Regions from separate parts of the Aurantivibrio infirmus genome, predicted to be linked through region 2. Evidence: predicted binding sites of a transcription regulator. Region 2 holds the regulator's gene; each other region holds the start of a gene.
What was found. The regulator LexA, encoded in region 2, represses DNA repair genes until DNA is damaged. The targets are predictions, from matches to a motif close to ACTGTNTNTANANACAGT.
Positions count from the first base shown of each region.

Region 1: the regulator LexA is predicted to act here: its motif matches at 1,529-1,546, upstream of ACYUCY_RS15370 (exonuclease domain-containing protein).
Region 3: the regulator LexA is predicted to act here: its motif matches at 2,290-2,307, upstream of recN (DNA repair protein RecN).

Region 1 covers NZ_BAAFSK010000007.1:5,044-10,474, forward strand. Annotated here, with positions in the region: gene ACYUCY_RS15365 (acetolactate synthase large subunit) at 1-1,277, opposite strand, end outside; gene ACYUCY_RS15370 (exonuclease domain-containing protein) at 1,754-3,199, shown strand; gene ACYUCY_RS15375 (DUF2459 domain-containing protein) at 3,402-3,986, shown strand; gene ACYUCY_RS15380 (zinc ribbon domain-containing protein) at 3,983-4,444, opposite strand; gene metF (methylenetetrahydrofolate reductase [NAD(P)H]) at 4,697-5,431, shown strand, end outside.
Region 2 covers NZ_BAAFSK010000003.1:275,957-281,387, reverse strand. Annotated here, with positions in the region: gene ACYUCY_RS08040 (hypothetical protein) at 1-371, shown strand, start outside; gene ACYUCY_RS08035 (LEA/WHy family protein) at 502-966, shown strand; gene ACYUCY_RS08030 (hypothetical protein) at 1,383-1,748, shown strand; gene ACYUCY_RS08025 (hypothetical protein) at 1,821-2,396, opposite strand; gene lexA (transcriptional repressor LexA) at 2,612-3,217, opposite strand; gene nagZ (beta-N-acetylhexosaminidase) at 3,706-4,737, shown strand; gene ACYUCY_RS08010 (mechanosensitive ion channel family protein) at 4,755-5,431, shown strand, end outside.
Region 3 covers NZ_BAAFSK010000002.1:451,199-456,629, reverse strand. Annotated here, with positions in the region: gene dnaK (molecular chaperone DnaK) at 1-1,276, opposite strand, end outside; gene grpE (nucleotide exchange factor GrpE) at 1,434-2,009, opposite strand; gene recN (DNA repair protein RecN) at 2,340-3,995, shown strand; gene fur (ferric iron uptake transcriptional regulator) at 4,110-4,517, opposite strand; gene ACYUCY_RS05725 (outer membrane protein assembly factor BamE) at 4,879-5,265, shown strand; gene ACYUCY_RS05720 (RnfH family protein) at 5,410-5,431, opposite strand, start outside.

The DNA.
Region 1 (5,431 bases), on a different contig from region 2:
ACTTGCGTCCACAAGGATTGGATGGTGTACATCGCGCCGCCGTCACCGTGTAGGCAAACAACTTTTCTATCCGGACAGGCAACGGCTGCACCGGTTGCGACGGGTAAACCGAAGCCAATACTACCGCCCGTTAATTGCAACCAGTCGTGAGCGGGGATGCCTTCAGTTAAACCTGTAGCTGGTGCACCGGAAGTCGCGGCTTCATCAACAATGATTACATTTTCTGGGAGTATGTTGCCGAGTGCGAAACCAACACTTTTAATGTTGAGTGCGCCGGTCATTAAATCTGGCCGCACTAATTCTTGTAAGCGCGGGGCGTATTTTTGTGCATTAAGTGCATCGACTAAATCTTCCAGTGCCGCGTATACATCTTCTGAATCTTCGGCTAACACGTCGGAGGGGCAACCTTCGGGTGCTGGCGTGCTGGGGCGATTGGGATAGGCAAAGAAGGCGACGGGAGATGTTGCACCGACGGTAATAATTTGATCGCAATCTTTAAATTGCATTTGTGCCATTTCAACGAAGTAGGCAACACGTTCAAACTTAACTCGACCAGCGCCGCGTTGAGTTCTTGCATTAAAACATTCGTGTAAAACGGTTGCGCCTGTCGCTTGTGAAATTTTATCAAGTAGTAGTGTGGCTTTTTCGTCATTGGCTTGGCCGCCGATGACGATGATGGTATTTTTTTTCGCTTTTAAAATTTTCGCAATATTATCGATACGATCCGCAGAGACTTTTGGTGTGCTTAATGCCGGTAATGGATCGGCTTGTACTGTGGTTTCATTCCAGGCGCAATCCGCGGGAACAATTAAATTGGCTATTTTGCCGTGGGCTTGTGAAGCAAATTGAACGGCTTCTGCGCCGTCTTTTGCGAGTTCATCCGCGGTTGCGCTCGACTTTAACCAATCACCAAAAGCATTGCCGAGACCGGTAACATCAGATTTTAAAGGTGCATCGTATTGAAGGTGGTAGGTCGCATGGTCACCAATAATATTTACCATGGGGGAGTGCGCGCGGCGTGCGTTATGGATATTCGCAGTGGCATTGGCGAGACCAGGTCCGAGATGCAATAAGGTGGCGGCGGGCTTGCCGGTCATGCGGGCATAGCCATCGGCTGCACCAGAACATACGCCTTCAAATAAACCCAATATGGAACGCATTTTCGGTTCGCTGCCAATGGCATGAACGAAATGCATTTCTGAAGTGCCAGGGTTGGTGAAACAGGTATCGACACCGGCTTTTAATAGGGTTTGGATAAGACTTTCTGCACCATTCATTCTGAATCCTCGTAGCCGCTGCCTTACTTGAGTGCTGATCACTCGGTAGCGTGGGGTGATGTACTACCAACCTGCGTTGGCGATAACTTAGTTCAATTGATTAGATCAATTCATTAATAAAATAGGGCAGGCATTTTAAGCCAGATGAAGCATGGTTGCGAGTCTATAGGGTACCCCTTGGCAGGCGGCAAGGAGGGTGGCTGGTGTGTAAAGGCCTGGCGACCCGTTAAGAATGGTTAGCGGCGCCGGGAGCTGGTTGCTTGTACAGTGTTCGGGTGCAATGTATATTGCGTTTACGGTTGATTCTTCATGGGCATTTTAAAAATCGAATATTGTCGGTTTACCAAAGATTAGTATTCGTATCCAGTGCCGCTTGTATACGTGCCGCCAATGGTAATGATGACCCGCTACGAAGCCAGCAGGAGGCTTCTAGAAAATAACTACAGTGGATTCAAAAACTTTTAGTCGACTAGATTATGCAATTTCCAAAAGGCCACTTTATTTTCCTCGACCTCGAAACGACCGGCGGTAAGGCATCGGCGGATCGTATTACTGAAGTTGCGCTAATCGAAGTTTTCGATGGCGAGGTGATTGATCAATACCAAACGCTTGTTAATCCAGAAGTACCTATTTCACAATTTATTACCAACCTCACCGGCATTGACGATGCGATGGTGGCGGACGCGCCGGTGTTTGCAGATATCGCGGAAGATTTGTTGTCGCGACTCTTAGATAAAACCTTGGTGGCGCATAATGCGCGTTTTGATCATAGTTTTTTAAAGAATGAATTTCGGCGTTTAGGTTTCGATTACCGAACTAAAGTGTTGTGTACGGTGAAGTTATCTCGTGCATTAATGCCGGAACTCGGTAAACACAGTCTCGACAATTTAATTCACGTCCACGGATTATTCGTAGAGGCTCGTCACCGCGCGATGGGTGATGCAGATTTGTTGGTACAATTAGTGAGTAAGTGGACGAAAATATTTGGCGTGGAAAGTCTACAAAAAATTCTGCAATTGCAACTAAAAACCGCCAGCCTTCCTCCCCATATTAACCAAACTGAAGTTGATGGCCTGCCAATCAATGCCGGTGTTTATTTATTTTATGACGAGAAAGATACGCTCTTATATGTCGGGAAGTCGGTAAATATCCGTGATCGAGTTAAATCTCATTTCACTAATGATCACCTTAGTGATAAAGAGCTGGAAATGTCAGTTCAAATAAGACGTATTGAAAGCCGTATTTGTGCAGGAGATTTCGGTGCGCAATTGATGGAAGCTAAACTCATAAAAGAGTTGCGGCCAATTTACAATCGCCAGCTTCGTAAAACTCAGTCGCCTTGGTATTTTGAGTTTTCAGAGAACAAACTGGGTTATCTCAACGTGGCGGTAAAGAGTAGCAAAATAATTTCACTGGAAAAGTTGCCGAGTATAGTCGGGATTTTTCGATCAAAAAAAATGGCCACAGAAACATTGCGAAAGATTGTTGATGACTACGCCTTATGCCATCGTTTTACCGGATTGGAAAAATCGCGCAGCGGCCCTTGTTTCGCGCACCAATTACATAAATGTTTGGGGCCTTGTGCGAATAAAGAAAGTACAGAAAAATACAATGCTCGCGTAAGATCAGCGCTCGACGCGTGGAAGCTGGAGCTTTGGCCACATCAAGGCTCGGTAATAGTAAAAGAAAATGTGCAAAATGATGTTGAAGATAAAAAAAGTTGTGATCAATTCCATTTAATTTATCAGTGGTGTCACCTAGCTAGCGCTAGCTCGCTTGCAGAAATGAAAGCACTGCAGTCCGAATACGCAAATAACGCTGAGCTCAAAAAACTAAGTTTTGAGTACGACACTTATAAAATTCTGTCGAAGTTTCTCGTTTCTCCAAGCAGCAATCTGAGTATTGTCACCCAGCAGATGTAGAGGCCTGGGGTGCCAATAGCATCATTCGCTTTCGAAGTATTATTCCTTGCTACTAAGTGTTCTGATGAATGCTTCTATTTCGGTTTGATTTCACTTCCCTGAGCCAATTGTTCTTAATGCCCGCCTAAGTGAACGCCTTGATCGTGTGAGGCGGATCTGGGAAAAGAAACAATTTGAATTTTGAGGGAATAGAGGCTAGCTTATGAAAATTAAAAATTTGATTGGGATACTGGGTTTATTGGTGGGCGGGTGTATGCAGTCACAAGCTGAAACAATTTGGGTGGAGCGAGAAAGTTACCACACGGCGATAATTATCCCTCGAATTCTCGTGGTGGAAGCTGCGCCTCAGTTGGAAGCGATACTGGACGATAAACCCTTCGTCAGGTTTGGATGGGGGGATCGAGATTATTACGGGTCTACTAAGAAGAATCTCTTTAAAGCATTTAAAGCATTTAAAGCTTTAGCTCTGCCTTCTTTGTCGGTTGTTGAGGTATCGATGTTGGATAAGGTTGAGTCCGAGCATAGCGAAGTAAAAGAAATTGACACTGAAGCAATAGCGCTTGAAAAATTGATGGCCTTTATCGAAGGTTCCTTTAAGTTGGATAAAGAATCAAAACCGCAATTGGTCCGGGTTGAAGACAATGGGTTTCAGTACTACAAAGCGCGTGGTATTTATCACATGTTCAAAAATTGCAACAACTGGACGGCGAAAACGCTTAAGCGTTCCGGTTTAGATGTTCACTATCTAGCAAGTTTTTTTGCGGGTTGGGTAATGCGACAAATTTAAATCTCGAAGGGATTTTTTTGTAAGGTCGCGCGGGTCTCGGCGCCACAATAAATACACTTGTTGGCTTTCGCTGAAATACTTTGCGCGCATTTAGGACATTTAACTCTAGCTTGACTGCGCTGCTCTCTATTCTCCTGAACTTTTGTTAAAGCCAGTTGTAATTGCTCTGGTTTGAGTCCACTGGTTTTTTGAAGTAACAGCCACATTGATTCCGATAATAAGCTCAGTTGCTTAAGTTGCTTGCTCAGTTCATCAATTTTATTAAGCGCATCTGTAGAAGCGGACCCGGAATCGCTGGATGCTTTCTTTCGTGCTGATTCGGCGGCGATATTAGCTTGATAGAATTCAGGTGGAAAATTATCGTTGCTCATCACATCCCTCTTTATTTGTTTGTTGCTGTTTGTATTACGAAAGCCGATTAGCGAATAATAACTTGAAAATACCGTGTGCTCATCCATTCTTTTGCCTGAGTTTGAAATGGATTTTTCGCTCCCTTCGGGAGTTGTTGATCTCCACTAGGCTGGATTAGGATTGAAAAAAATCACTATTACTGTATTCTCCGCGCTTGGGCTAAATCCCATTAAGTTGTTACTTGGTTTTGTTGTTGGGATAAATCCCATCGCAATTGTTGCCCACAATATATTTCAGGCAAGCTCAGTTTCAAAAATAGTGCCTCAGCAAGATAATTAAAAGTTATTGGAGTAAGGATCATGACGGATTTAACCAGCCGGAAAAGTCGCTCGGTTCTCGCAAGCGACCTCACGGTTTCATTTGAATTTTTTCCACCCAAAACAGAAAAGATGGAAGAATCTTTGTGGAATTCAATCCGTCGGCTCGCGCCATTAGATCCTACTTTTGTTTCGGTAACCTATGGCGCGGGTGGTTCGACTCGCGAACGTACGCACGCGACGGTCTCGCGAATTGTGCAAGAAACAAAATTAAAGCCAGCAGCACATTTAACCTGTGTCGGCGCGACCAAAGAGCAAGTAGACGAAGTAATTCAAGATTATTGGGATGCAGGGGTGCGTCACATCGTCGCATTACGCGGTGATCCACCGGCAGGTGCTGGCGCAAAATACGAACCTTTTCCTGGAGGGTACGCAACAAGCGTTGAGTTAATCGAGGGCATTAAAAAGATAGGCGACTTTGAAATCTCGGTATCGGCGTATCCAGAGAAGCATCCTGACAGCCCAACCACTGAAGCCGACATCGATATGTTAAAAGCAAAAGTTGATGCAGGGGCGACGCGCGCGATTACACAATTCTTCTTCGATAATGATCACTACTTTCGTTATCTTGATAGGGTCCATGCGAAAGGAATCGATATTCCTATCACGCCGGGTATTGTTCCTATCCCCAATATTCAACAAATATCAAAGTTTGCTGCCGCGACAGGTACTGATGTCCCCGAATGGTTAACCCAACGCTTTGAGGGTCTTGAAGAA
Region 2 (5,431 bases):
ATCAACATGCGCACTTGGATAGCGCTATATATCAACTGGCCAGTGCATTTGAATATTTTTTATTGGAGCAGAGTGAGGAATCCCCAGAGGTCGATAGAGAATTTTTGAAGCGTGGTCTGCTTAAGGCCTCTCCTTGGTTGATAGATTTATTGGCGGCGAGAACAAACCCAGAATTTGTCGCATTGCAATTCGCTTCCGAAAACCCGGTGATCCAAGATGAAAGCTCATCCCATAATTTGATTGCTTCGGTCACTCTAGCGAATGAATGTGAAGCAGAAGCGAAGAAAAACCCAATAGACTTGTTAGCTGATTGGAGTCAACAATTGCAAGCAATTGTCGATCAATATCGAGCTTCTCTTTTTGAAGAGTAAAGCTCAGATGAAAATGTGCTGAGAACTTTTACCCGCTAACGACCTCTAAGCTTCAATGTAATTACAGTTCTTGGTTACGTTAAATTTTTCCCCTACTTAATGTCCCGGTCAAAATATAACAGGTTGATGAATGAAAACAGATTTAAATTTTTTTGGTTGCTTTATATTGCTTGGATGTTTAGCCCTTACCGCAAATATCGCAAACTCTCAAGAGCTTAAAGAACCGAAGGTAACCTTTAACTCTGTGCAGGTGACGGGACTGCAATACCCGTGGCTTGATCTGAAAGTTGGATTTAAGGTATCGAACCTGAACGAATTTGATGTAACGGTGAATTCCGTCGATTACGAAATATTTATTCAAAATCAATCGGTGTTGGTTGATAGCCTAAAAGCAAAAGTCGACTTCAAAGCTGGAAAAATAACCGGAGTTCGATTTCCAGTTAAGCTGGACATTAACAAAATATTGCCGGTATTCCCTTCTTTGTTGTCAGCGCGACAGGTTCCTTACCGTATTCAGGGTTTGGTAACTGTCGATAATTTTTTTATCCCCCTACCTTTTGAGTATTCAGATTTTATAAGCTTGCAAGGCTTGTAAAAAAGGCTGGAGTTGTTAATGAGTAAACTTAAATTCAAGCAGTGGCTGTTTCTAAGCGTGTTAATTTTGTTTTTGGTTTTCATTTTTCAAAATTTAATCTCTGTTCGAGTGGTGTTTTATTTCTGGACAATAGCGATACCAAAAGCGGTTCTAATTAGCGTAACTTTTTTGTTGGGGGTGTTATTTGGGCGGTATTCCTCATTGCGAAAACTATTGCCGTAATTGTTGAATTATAATTACTTGCTCCGGTGGAGGTATTTTCAAATAATGTTAGAATGCGGAAAACCGGCTAGGGTTGGAAGCGACGCTTAGGTTTTTTTGGCTAAGAATTATTTGTAGTGTTTTGGTATTAAGTTCATAGAAAACAATAAGTTAATCGGTGGCGCTATAGTTCAGCTTGAGGAGTTTCATTCGACGTGTTGTATGAAATATTAGAACTGGAAAACGGAGATGTGGTCTTGCAGCGTGAAGGCGATGCTGAGGGTGAACCACTGGTCGTTATGCGTTTCTCCAATGAACTGATGCGCTATTTTAAAGACGCAAAAATAGATATTGCAAAAATAATGATAGAGGCAGGTCTGGAACATGTCGCGAAGCTAGCGGATGAGCATAGTGAAAAGCTGGGGCTGTCTAGAAGTACATCAGAGTCTGTCAGTGTTGAAAGGCTGGACGAGGAGTATGATTCAGAAAGCCATGTTTCAAGCGATAGTGACTCAGATGCTTCCGAATCAGATTCTTCTGATTCAGGTAATCCAAAAGAAAAAAACCACCTTGTGCATTGATTGAAGCAACAATCTTATTTTCTTCACTGAACCCCATTCATTATTCCGAAAACACAAACAAGTTTGCCTGCTTCAAACCTGATAAGGTTTTTGCGTTGTTAGTAATACGCCATGGCATGAACCGAGAGCGGCAGCATTTTGAAGTTGCTGGCTTTCTTCAGTTGAAACACTATCCAAGAGAGATAGAACACACTGACTATTTCCCGCAGCTAAAGCCTCCCAAGTAACCCAAAGTATGTCGCTGGCATTTGCCACTCGAATAACTCGAAATCTTCGCGTGTTAATACCCAGTTCTTCACATTCCTTCTTTGAAATGTTTTTCGTACTGATACAAGTAATCCATCGAGTATCAGCTTGCATGCTTTTGTTAGAAAGAAAAGGGGCAATAAAATAGTGAGGCTTAGCACTCTGGTGTAGGGCAGTGATTTCTGTGATTCCAATAGGTTCTTGCTTGAAATCCAGCTTGTCTGTTTGTTTGGCAGTTTGCTTTGTAAAAAATGAACCGGGGGAAGGTTTTAAAAAAGATTGCTCAAAAAAATCCGCTTCGTGTTTAAGGTAAGCATCAATGTCGAAATTGCGCTCGGGATAATTAAGATTCAAGCCAGAGTTTAGTTCAGGTGTTGATGCTTGCGATATAAGATTGATCATACAAAATGCTCAAAGGGTTTCAGCATGGGATGCTAACTTTAATCTCTACTTGCTAAAGTCTAGTTTTATGTTGTATTTCTTCGAATAAAATAACGGGAGATTCCTGTGGTAGTTGAGGAGAAGTCAACGGCCATTGTTTTGAGTGTCAGTGGTTGACCACAGAAATCTCCGGTTATTTCATTCGATGAGTCATTCGACTCAAAAGAGTTCTTGTTTTAATCGCCTCGGCGTATGACGCCGACACTTAAACCTTCAATAGAAAAGTCATCATCCTTTAAGTTGACTTCTATGATTTCAAAATCCGGGTTTTCTGGAACTAGTTCTATCTGCTGTTTGTTGCGTTCTCGGCGAAAACGTTTAACTGTCACTTCTTCGCCGATACGGGCCACAACGATTTGACCGTTTCGCGCTTGGTCAGTTTTGTGTACTGCTAATAAATCTCCATCTAAAATTCCCGCGTCTTGCATGCTATATCCTTTTACCTTGAGCAGGTAGTCAGCACGGGGTGAGAAAAACGCAGGGGATATATCACAGTAATCTTCGATATTTTCTTCCGCTAGGATTGGGTTGCCTGCTGCAACTCGACCTACTAAGGGAATTCCAGTTTGCTCTTCTGGTAAACGAATTCCTCGAGAAGCACCGGGAACCATCTCGATGGCGCCTTTACGAGCAAGTGCTCTCAGATGCTCTTCAGCCGCATTGGCCGAGCGAAAGCCGAGTTCCTCAGCGATTTCCGCACGCGTGGGTGGATAGCCTCGGTCTTCGATGTAATCACGAATGAGACTTAAAACTTCTTGTTGCCGTTCAGTCAATTTGATCATGTGGCCAGCCCCTGAGCAGGTTAATGCGTATCGATAAGTAAGCAACAAGCCTTGGCTGATAAATGTGTTATTTGCTTGGCCTTTTGATTGTCCATTAGCCGCGCCAAATGCTTGTCTGTTGAAATATACAGTAGCTGGCATTATATCCAGTAAAAATTATATCGCAACTACTTTCCGATATTGCGAGCACGGAATTGTCTTCGCTGTTCGTGGTTATATTTTGTTCGGTTTTTTGCGGGTGGCTTAAAGCTCATAAGCGTTAAGAGTGCAGTCTTTAGTCAACGGCTTACGCTAGTCACTTATCCATATCGGCTAGTGCTTTGGTGCAGTCTCTTAGTAATTGGAATCTGGATCTGGCAAGATCGCCAAGGTTTTTGATAAGGTGTGCGACATCCGGCTGATGTTGCTGTAAATTTCCTATCTTGGTTTTTTTCTAGTGAGTTGTCCGGCACTGTATTGATGTCGATAGCGATAAGGTAAGAATATTTGTGAGTAAGCCAATTCCCACGTCCAGCGCGCTCGGCCCCATTATGTTAGATATCGACGGTTTATCTATCAGTAGCGAAGATCTAGAAATTATTCGGAACCCTTTGGTGGGAGGGCTGATTTTTTTTAGTCGTAACTACACGTCTCGAAATCAATTTTCAGACTTGGTTGAATCAATTCGAGAAGTCCGACCTGATTTACTCTTGGCAGTGGATCAGGAGGGTGGCAGGGTACAGCGCTTTAAAAACGAATTTGCGGCATTGCCGCCAATGCAATCGTTTTTGCAGTTTTTCAAGCAAGAGCCTGAGCAATGCCTAAAGCAAGTTCGAGATGTAGGTTGGCTGATGGCATCAGAGGTTTTGTCGACGGGTGTTGATATTAGTTTTGCGCCGGTTCTAGATGTTGATTGTGACTATTGCTCTGTTATCGCTGATCGATCTTTTTCTTCACAAGCGGAAGAAGTGATAATCCTCGCGGAAGCGTTTATTGATGGCATGCATGAAGCCGGAATGGCGACGACTGGTAAGCATTTTCCGGGGCACGGTAGTGTCGTTGGCGATAGTCATCTTGAGCTGCCCGTGGATGAGCGAAGTCTAGTCGAAATCAATGCGCGAGATATGAAACCGTTTAGATCTCTATCTGCAAAGCTCGATGCCGTAATGCCAGCCCATATTATCTTTCCAAAAGTTGATTCGTCGCCAGTTGGTTTTTCTTCTCATTGGCTGCAAGATATTTTGCGTCGGGATTTGAGTTTCAATGGTGTTATTTTTTCTGATGACTTGAGCATGGAAGGGGCGGCATTTGCAGGAAGTTTTTCCCAGCGAGCGGAATGCGCGATGCGTGCTGGTTGCGATATGGTTTTGGTTTGCAATAATCGTGCGGCAGCACTGGAGGTGTTAACTGCTTTCGAGAATGCAAAGGTTCAAGGCTCAGATAAGTTAAATAATATGCGAAAAAGAAAACATGTTGATCTAGCCTATCTGCGACAAAGCGCGCGTTGGAAAAATACAGTTAACTATATAGAAAATAAATAGCAAGAAGGTTTTTAAAAATGAAGCAGATTCAAGAATGGTTAACGATGCTCGTAGGCGATGGCAGGCTGTGGATAATTTCAGTTTTTGTAATCGTGACGATCACCTTAATCGTGGCGTTTTTCTTCCGCTTAGTGCTTAAAAAAGTTCAAGCGAAAGCGAGTCTGACGAAAACTGTTTGGGATGATGCCTTAATAAGCGCACTACTGCGGCCAACGACCTGGATGATTTGGTTGTTTGGCGTGTGCTATGCCGCTGATGTGGCGAACACCAACCTTGATGAAGATCTTTCCCAGTTTATCGTTAATTTTAAAATCCTGGGTATTAATGTGCTCGTTACTTGGTTTTTGGTGCTTTTTATAAAGCGATCAGAGGACAACCTTGTTGATCCGGAGTTCACAAAAAACAAGCCTATGGATGTGACGACGGTAACCGCGATTGGAAAATTGTTGAGAATTTCGGTGATTATTACCGCTGTATTGGTAGCCTTGCAGGCGTTTGGTTATAGCGTGTCCGGCGTTTTGGCTCTCGGAGGAATTGGCGGTATAGCGGTCAGTTTGGCTGCCAAGGATTTGTTGGCAAATTTATTTGGCGGATTGATGTTGTTTTTAGATCGACAATTTGCAGTCGGTGATTGGGTTCGTTCACCGGACCAAAATATTGAAGGCACGGTTGAAGATATTGGTTGGCGTTTAAC
Region 3 (5,431 bases), on a different contig from region 2:
AAATCTGCGACTTCTTAGTTGGAATCGTCGTGTTCTTCTCAATAAGAGGTGTCGCAACACCGCCCATGGTTTCGATACCCAAAGTAAGCGGGGTAACATCTAACAACAATACATCTTTAACATCACCTGCCAATACCGCACCTTGAATAGCGGCACCCATGGCTACTGCTTCGTCGGGGTTTACATCTTTACGTGGCTCTTTGCCAAAAAATTCTGCTACTTTGGCTTGCACTAAAGGCATACGCGTTTGACCGCCCACCAAAATGATATCGTCGATATCACTTACCGAGATACCGGAATCTTTAATCGCCATTTTTACAGGCTCGATAGACTTGGTAACCAAGTCTTCAACCAAAGATTCTAATTTCGCACGTGTTAGTTTAACGACCAAATGCTTAGGTCCACTTTGGTCCGCAGTGATGTAAGGCAAATTCACTTCGGTTTGCTGGCTAGAAGACAGTTCAATTTTTGCTTTTTCAGCGGCTTCTTTTAAACGCTGCAACGCTAAAGGATCATTGTGTAAATCGATACCACTGGACTGTTTGAAATCAGCCGCCAAGTATTCGATTAAACGCATATCGAAATCTTCACCACCTAGAAAAGTATCGCCGTTGGTTGATAAGACTTCGAACTGATGCTCTCCATCAACGTCAGCAATTTCAATAATTGAAATATCGAAAGTACCACCACCTAAATCATACACCGCAACAGTATGATCGCCTTTCGCTTTATCCATACCGTAAGCAAGCGCAGCAGCAGTTGGCTCATTAATAATTCGCTTAACGTCTAAACCGGCAATCTTGCCCGCATCTTTAGTCGCTTGACGCTGAGAGTCGTTGAAATATGCAGGCACAGTAATAACTGCTTCTGTAACCTTCTCACCGAGATAGTCTTCAGCCGTTTTTTTCATTTTCTTCAATACTTCGGCTGAAATTTGTGGCGGTGCTTTTTTATCGCCCGCGACCTCTACCCAAGCATCGCCATTGTCTGCCGCAACAATTTTGTAAGGCACCATGGAAATATCTTTTTGCACAACGTCGTCTTTAAATTTTCGACCAATTAAACGCTTAACCGCATACAAAGTATTTTGCGGATTTGTCACTGACTGACGCTTTGCGCTCTGACCAACTAAGATTTCGTTGTCATCAGTGAAAGCAACAATTGACGGTGTCGTGCGATCACCTTCTGAGTTCTCAATTACTTTGGCTTTGCCGCCTTCTAAAACTGAGACACAGGAATTAGTTGTTCCCAAGTCGATACCGATAATTTTGCCCATGAACCTTCTCCTCGTTACTCAAAAGCAACCTAGTGGTTGCTTTACATGTTAATTAACAGTGGCTTCACTTTATCTCGATTACAGCCGACTGATTCTTTAAATTCGTTGATTTCTAATATTGGCGCGATTGCTGATTTTTCAAGCCCCCGCAGCTCAATTACTTATTCGCTGCCTTCGATACAACAACCATCGCAGGGCGAACCAGGCGGCCGTGCAAGGTGTAACCTTTCTGAAACACGTCGAGTACGGTATTTGGCTCTACATCAGCATTTTCGATAGCTGTCATTGCCTGATGCAGTTGCGGGTCGAAAGGTAGACCCTCTGGATCGATTGCCTCTACATTGTGACGCTTAAGGGCATCCACCAAAGACTTCAAGGTGAGCTCTACGCCCTCTAAAACTGGCTTTAGTGCTTCACCGCCATCGTCAATCGCTGCCAACGAACGCTCTAAATTATCGACCACGACGAGCAGATCGCCGATCAATTTTTCTTGCCCAAACTTATGCGCTTTTTCGATATCCGCCGTCGCTCGGCGCGAAGCGTTTTGAGCTTCCGCTGTAGCCCGTAAGGCCTGCTCTTGAGCCGTGATCAATTCATTCTGTAAGCGCTCAATCTCAGCGGAGGCGTCGGCTTGAGCTTCGCCATCGTCATTCATTACATCGTCCAACTCCGCGCCAGCGGCCTCAAGCTGATCTTCTGAGGATATCTCTTCGTTGTTGTCTTCGTTTGTCACTCGGGTCTCCTCTATCACTTCGTCACTTCACTCGGGTCTGCCGTTTTGGCAATTGTTTACTTTTCTCTGTAGGCCGCAACGATACTTGGCTCTAAGTTTCCGCTGTATATGGGGACGACTGTGAAACATTCAAGCGTCGAAGCGCTATTTTTATGATTTAATTGGCGACTTTTAGACATTGATAAGCTCGCTTACGGTTTCTAGCAATTGTCTCGTCAGCCAAGCCCTGACGAACCATCTACGAGAGATCGATAAATTTTCTAGCTGGAAGCTCAAAAATACTGTATAAACAACCAGAAAAATCAGTGCCAAAATTAGTGGAGGCCTTCTGTGCTGACCCATTTAAGCATCAACAATTACACCCTCGTCGATAAGCTCGATTTAGAGTTAGATGGCGGTATGACTACCATCACAGGCGAAACCGGCGCGGGAAAATCCATACTTCTGGACGCCCTAGGCTTAACCCTTGGAGACCGTGCCGACGCGGATCGTATTCGTGCCGGAAAACAACGAGCTGAAATTCACGCTACTTTCGATATCGCAAAACTCAAAGATGCAAAAGACTGGCTCGATCAACATGAGCTTACACTTGATGACGAATGCCTTTTACGCCGAGTCATTTCCGCCGATGGCCGCTCTCGAGCCTACATCAATGGCCAACCTGTAACGCTAGTGCAGATTCGTGAACTGGGTGAAATGCTGATTGACGTTCACGCGCAACATGAACACCAGTCATTACTAAAGAAAGAAACTCAACGACGCCTTTTAGATGAGTATGCTGGCCACAGTGAATTAGTCGAACAAGTCCGCGAAGCTTTCCTCACTTGGCAAACAAAACTAGAGCATTACTCCTCACTCAAAAATAATGAAGAAGAAACTCTCGCTCGAGTGCAGTTACTGCGCTATCAAGTTGAAGAACTTGATCAGCTCGCCATAAAACCCGATGAGTTTGAGCAACTTGAAGCCGAACAAAAAACCCTGGCCAATGGCGAAGCCATCTTGCAACAGAGTTATCAGCTAAGCAGTCTTTGCGGTGGCGAAGAAAATAGTATTTTGGAGAATTTAAACAAAGCGCGTTACATCGCAAACACCTTACCCGCAGAGATCCCAGCCATTAAAGAAGCACAACAATTGTTGGCTTCTGCCCATATCCAAGTTGAAGAAGCCCAGCACGAAATCGAACGCCACATAAATAATTTTAATCTTGAACCTGAGCGCTTACAGGAAGTTGAGCAGCGCTTATCTGCGCTATTCGATATTGCTCGTAAACACCATGTTCCGCCCAATGAGCTGTTTACTCTCCATGCCAATCTGTCAGAAGAACTAGCAGCATTAGGGGGTGGTGACGCTGATCTCGAAGCCATGGCAAAAACGGTTGAAGGCTTAGAAACACAATTCCGCGACCTCGCGACCAAGCTGTCCTCACAACGAGATACGGCGGCGATTAAACTCGCCAAAACCGTTAATCAACAATTAAAGAAACTCGCCATGGAGCATGCGCGACTTAAGGTCGACGCTACGCCTCTGAAACAAGCTTCTGCTAATGGTTTAGAGGATATTCAATTGGTGATAAGCACCAACCCTGGCCAACCCATGAAGCCACTCGCCAAGATCGCGTCAGGAGGCGAACTTTCTAGGATCAGCCTAGCCATTCAAGTAGTGACTGCGCAAACGTCGACAACGCCGACTTTAGTATTCGATGAAGTCGACGTCGGTATTGGCGGTGCAACCGCAGATATTGTCGGCCAACTACTTCGACAACTTGGCGATAAAGCACAGATCATTTGCGTTACCCACTTAGCGCAGGTCGCCGGTAAAGCCCATCATCATTTACGCGTCAATAAAGCCACGAAAGGCTCTCTTGTTCACACCAGTATTGAGCATCTTGATGATGAGCAGAAAGTTGAAGAAATCGCGCGCATGATTGGTAGCAATAAAGTGACGCAGGCGTCTTTAGACCATGCCAAAGAAATACTCGGTGTCTAGCGCAACTGATCTAAAAGCTATCGCGCTGAATATTTAAAAGCGTTTGTTTAAAAAAACCTCGCCCCTTGATAAAGAGGCGAGGTTTTTAATTTGGGAAGTGCTTCGAGAAGGGTTTTACTTTTTAGGCTTTACGTAAAGCACCAAGGAATGACCAACGAGTTCATACCCAGCGTCATCCGCTATTTGCTGCTGTAGCTTTTCAATTTCCTCATTGTGGAATTCAATCACCTTGCCGGAGTCGACACACACCATGTGATCGTGGTGATCGCCCTTAGCCAGCTCAAAAACAGAATGTCCGCCATCGAAATTATGCCTCATCACCAAGCCAGCGTTCTCGAATTGAGTCAAGACTCGATAAACTGTCGCCAAACCGACGTCATCACCTGATTCGAGCAACGCCTTATAGACATCTTCAGCGCTCATATGGCGTTCGTCAGCGCCTTCAAGCATTTGCAATATTTTTACGCGAGGGAGAGTGACCTTAAGCCCGGCATTCCGTAATTCGACATTTTCGGCGGACATATTTATCCCCTTTTCTTTATGGTTATAAGTGGTGTTGTAGGTGTTGTTTTGAGCGCAATTTCGTTACCATGGCGGCCCTGATTCGCGCGGGTCCGTTTAGTTCCGAGAAGTGAGCAGTTGAAAACTCACCTGGTTTGCTACTTTACCCGAGGTCCAAGGTAAAAAGTAACTGGTCAATGTAATTTTTAATCAAAATCGTTGTCTGAAGCTTTCGCGCTGCAGACAATACTAACTAAACTGCACAAACTGAAGAAAATCCTACGGATCAAGGCAATCACGTTATTGTTATTAATCCTTACTTCTCAGCAGTGATTTAATTCGGGTATTATCCCCGTTCGTTGTAATTTGTGGAACCCCAGTAATGAGAAAAAAATCCTTAAACCAGTTAGTGTGCCTAGTCCTTACGGTGTGCGCAGTCGTCGCGATTACGGGATGTGGTCGATTCCAATTCCCAGGGGTATACAAGGTTACAGTTCAACAGGGCAATATCATTACTCAAGAAATGGTTGACCAATTAAAACCCGGCATGACCAAACGCCAAGTGAACTTCATTTTAGGCACTCCGCTTATCATTGATAGCTTTCAGCCAGACCGCTGGGATTATTTATACACCTTAAAAAATCGCCAAGGCGAAACTTCTGAGAAAAAATTCACGGTATATTTTAAAGAAGACCAGTTAACTCACTTTGCTGGAGATTTTAAACCGTCTTCGCCTACAGAAAATACGCAGGCATCCGACAACCAGTGAGCGCCCATTTAAGTAAGTATTTTTGAGCGAGTCTCACCAAACAATTCCTTGCTCGGGCTCTCATTCACTCTCGACAAGCTGCTACTCGCAGCACTCGTACTTCCTACACTTCACAACGTGTTCGCGACACTATTGCAAGACAAATTAATTATTATTTTCCTTCGCC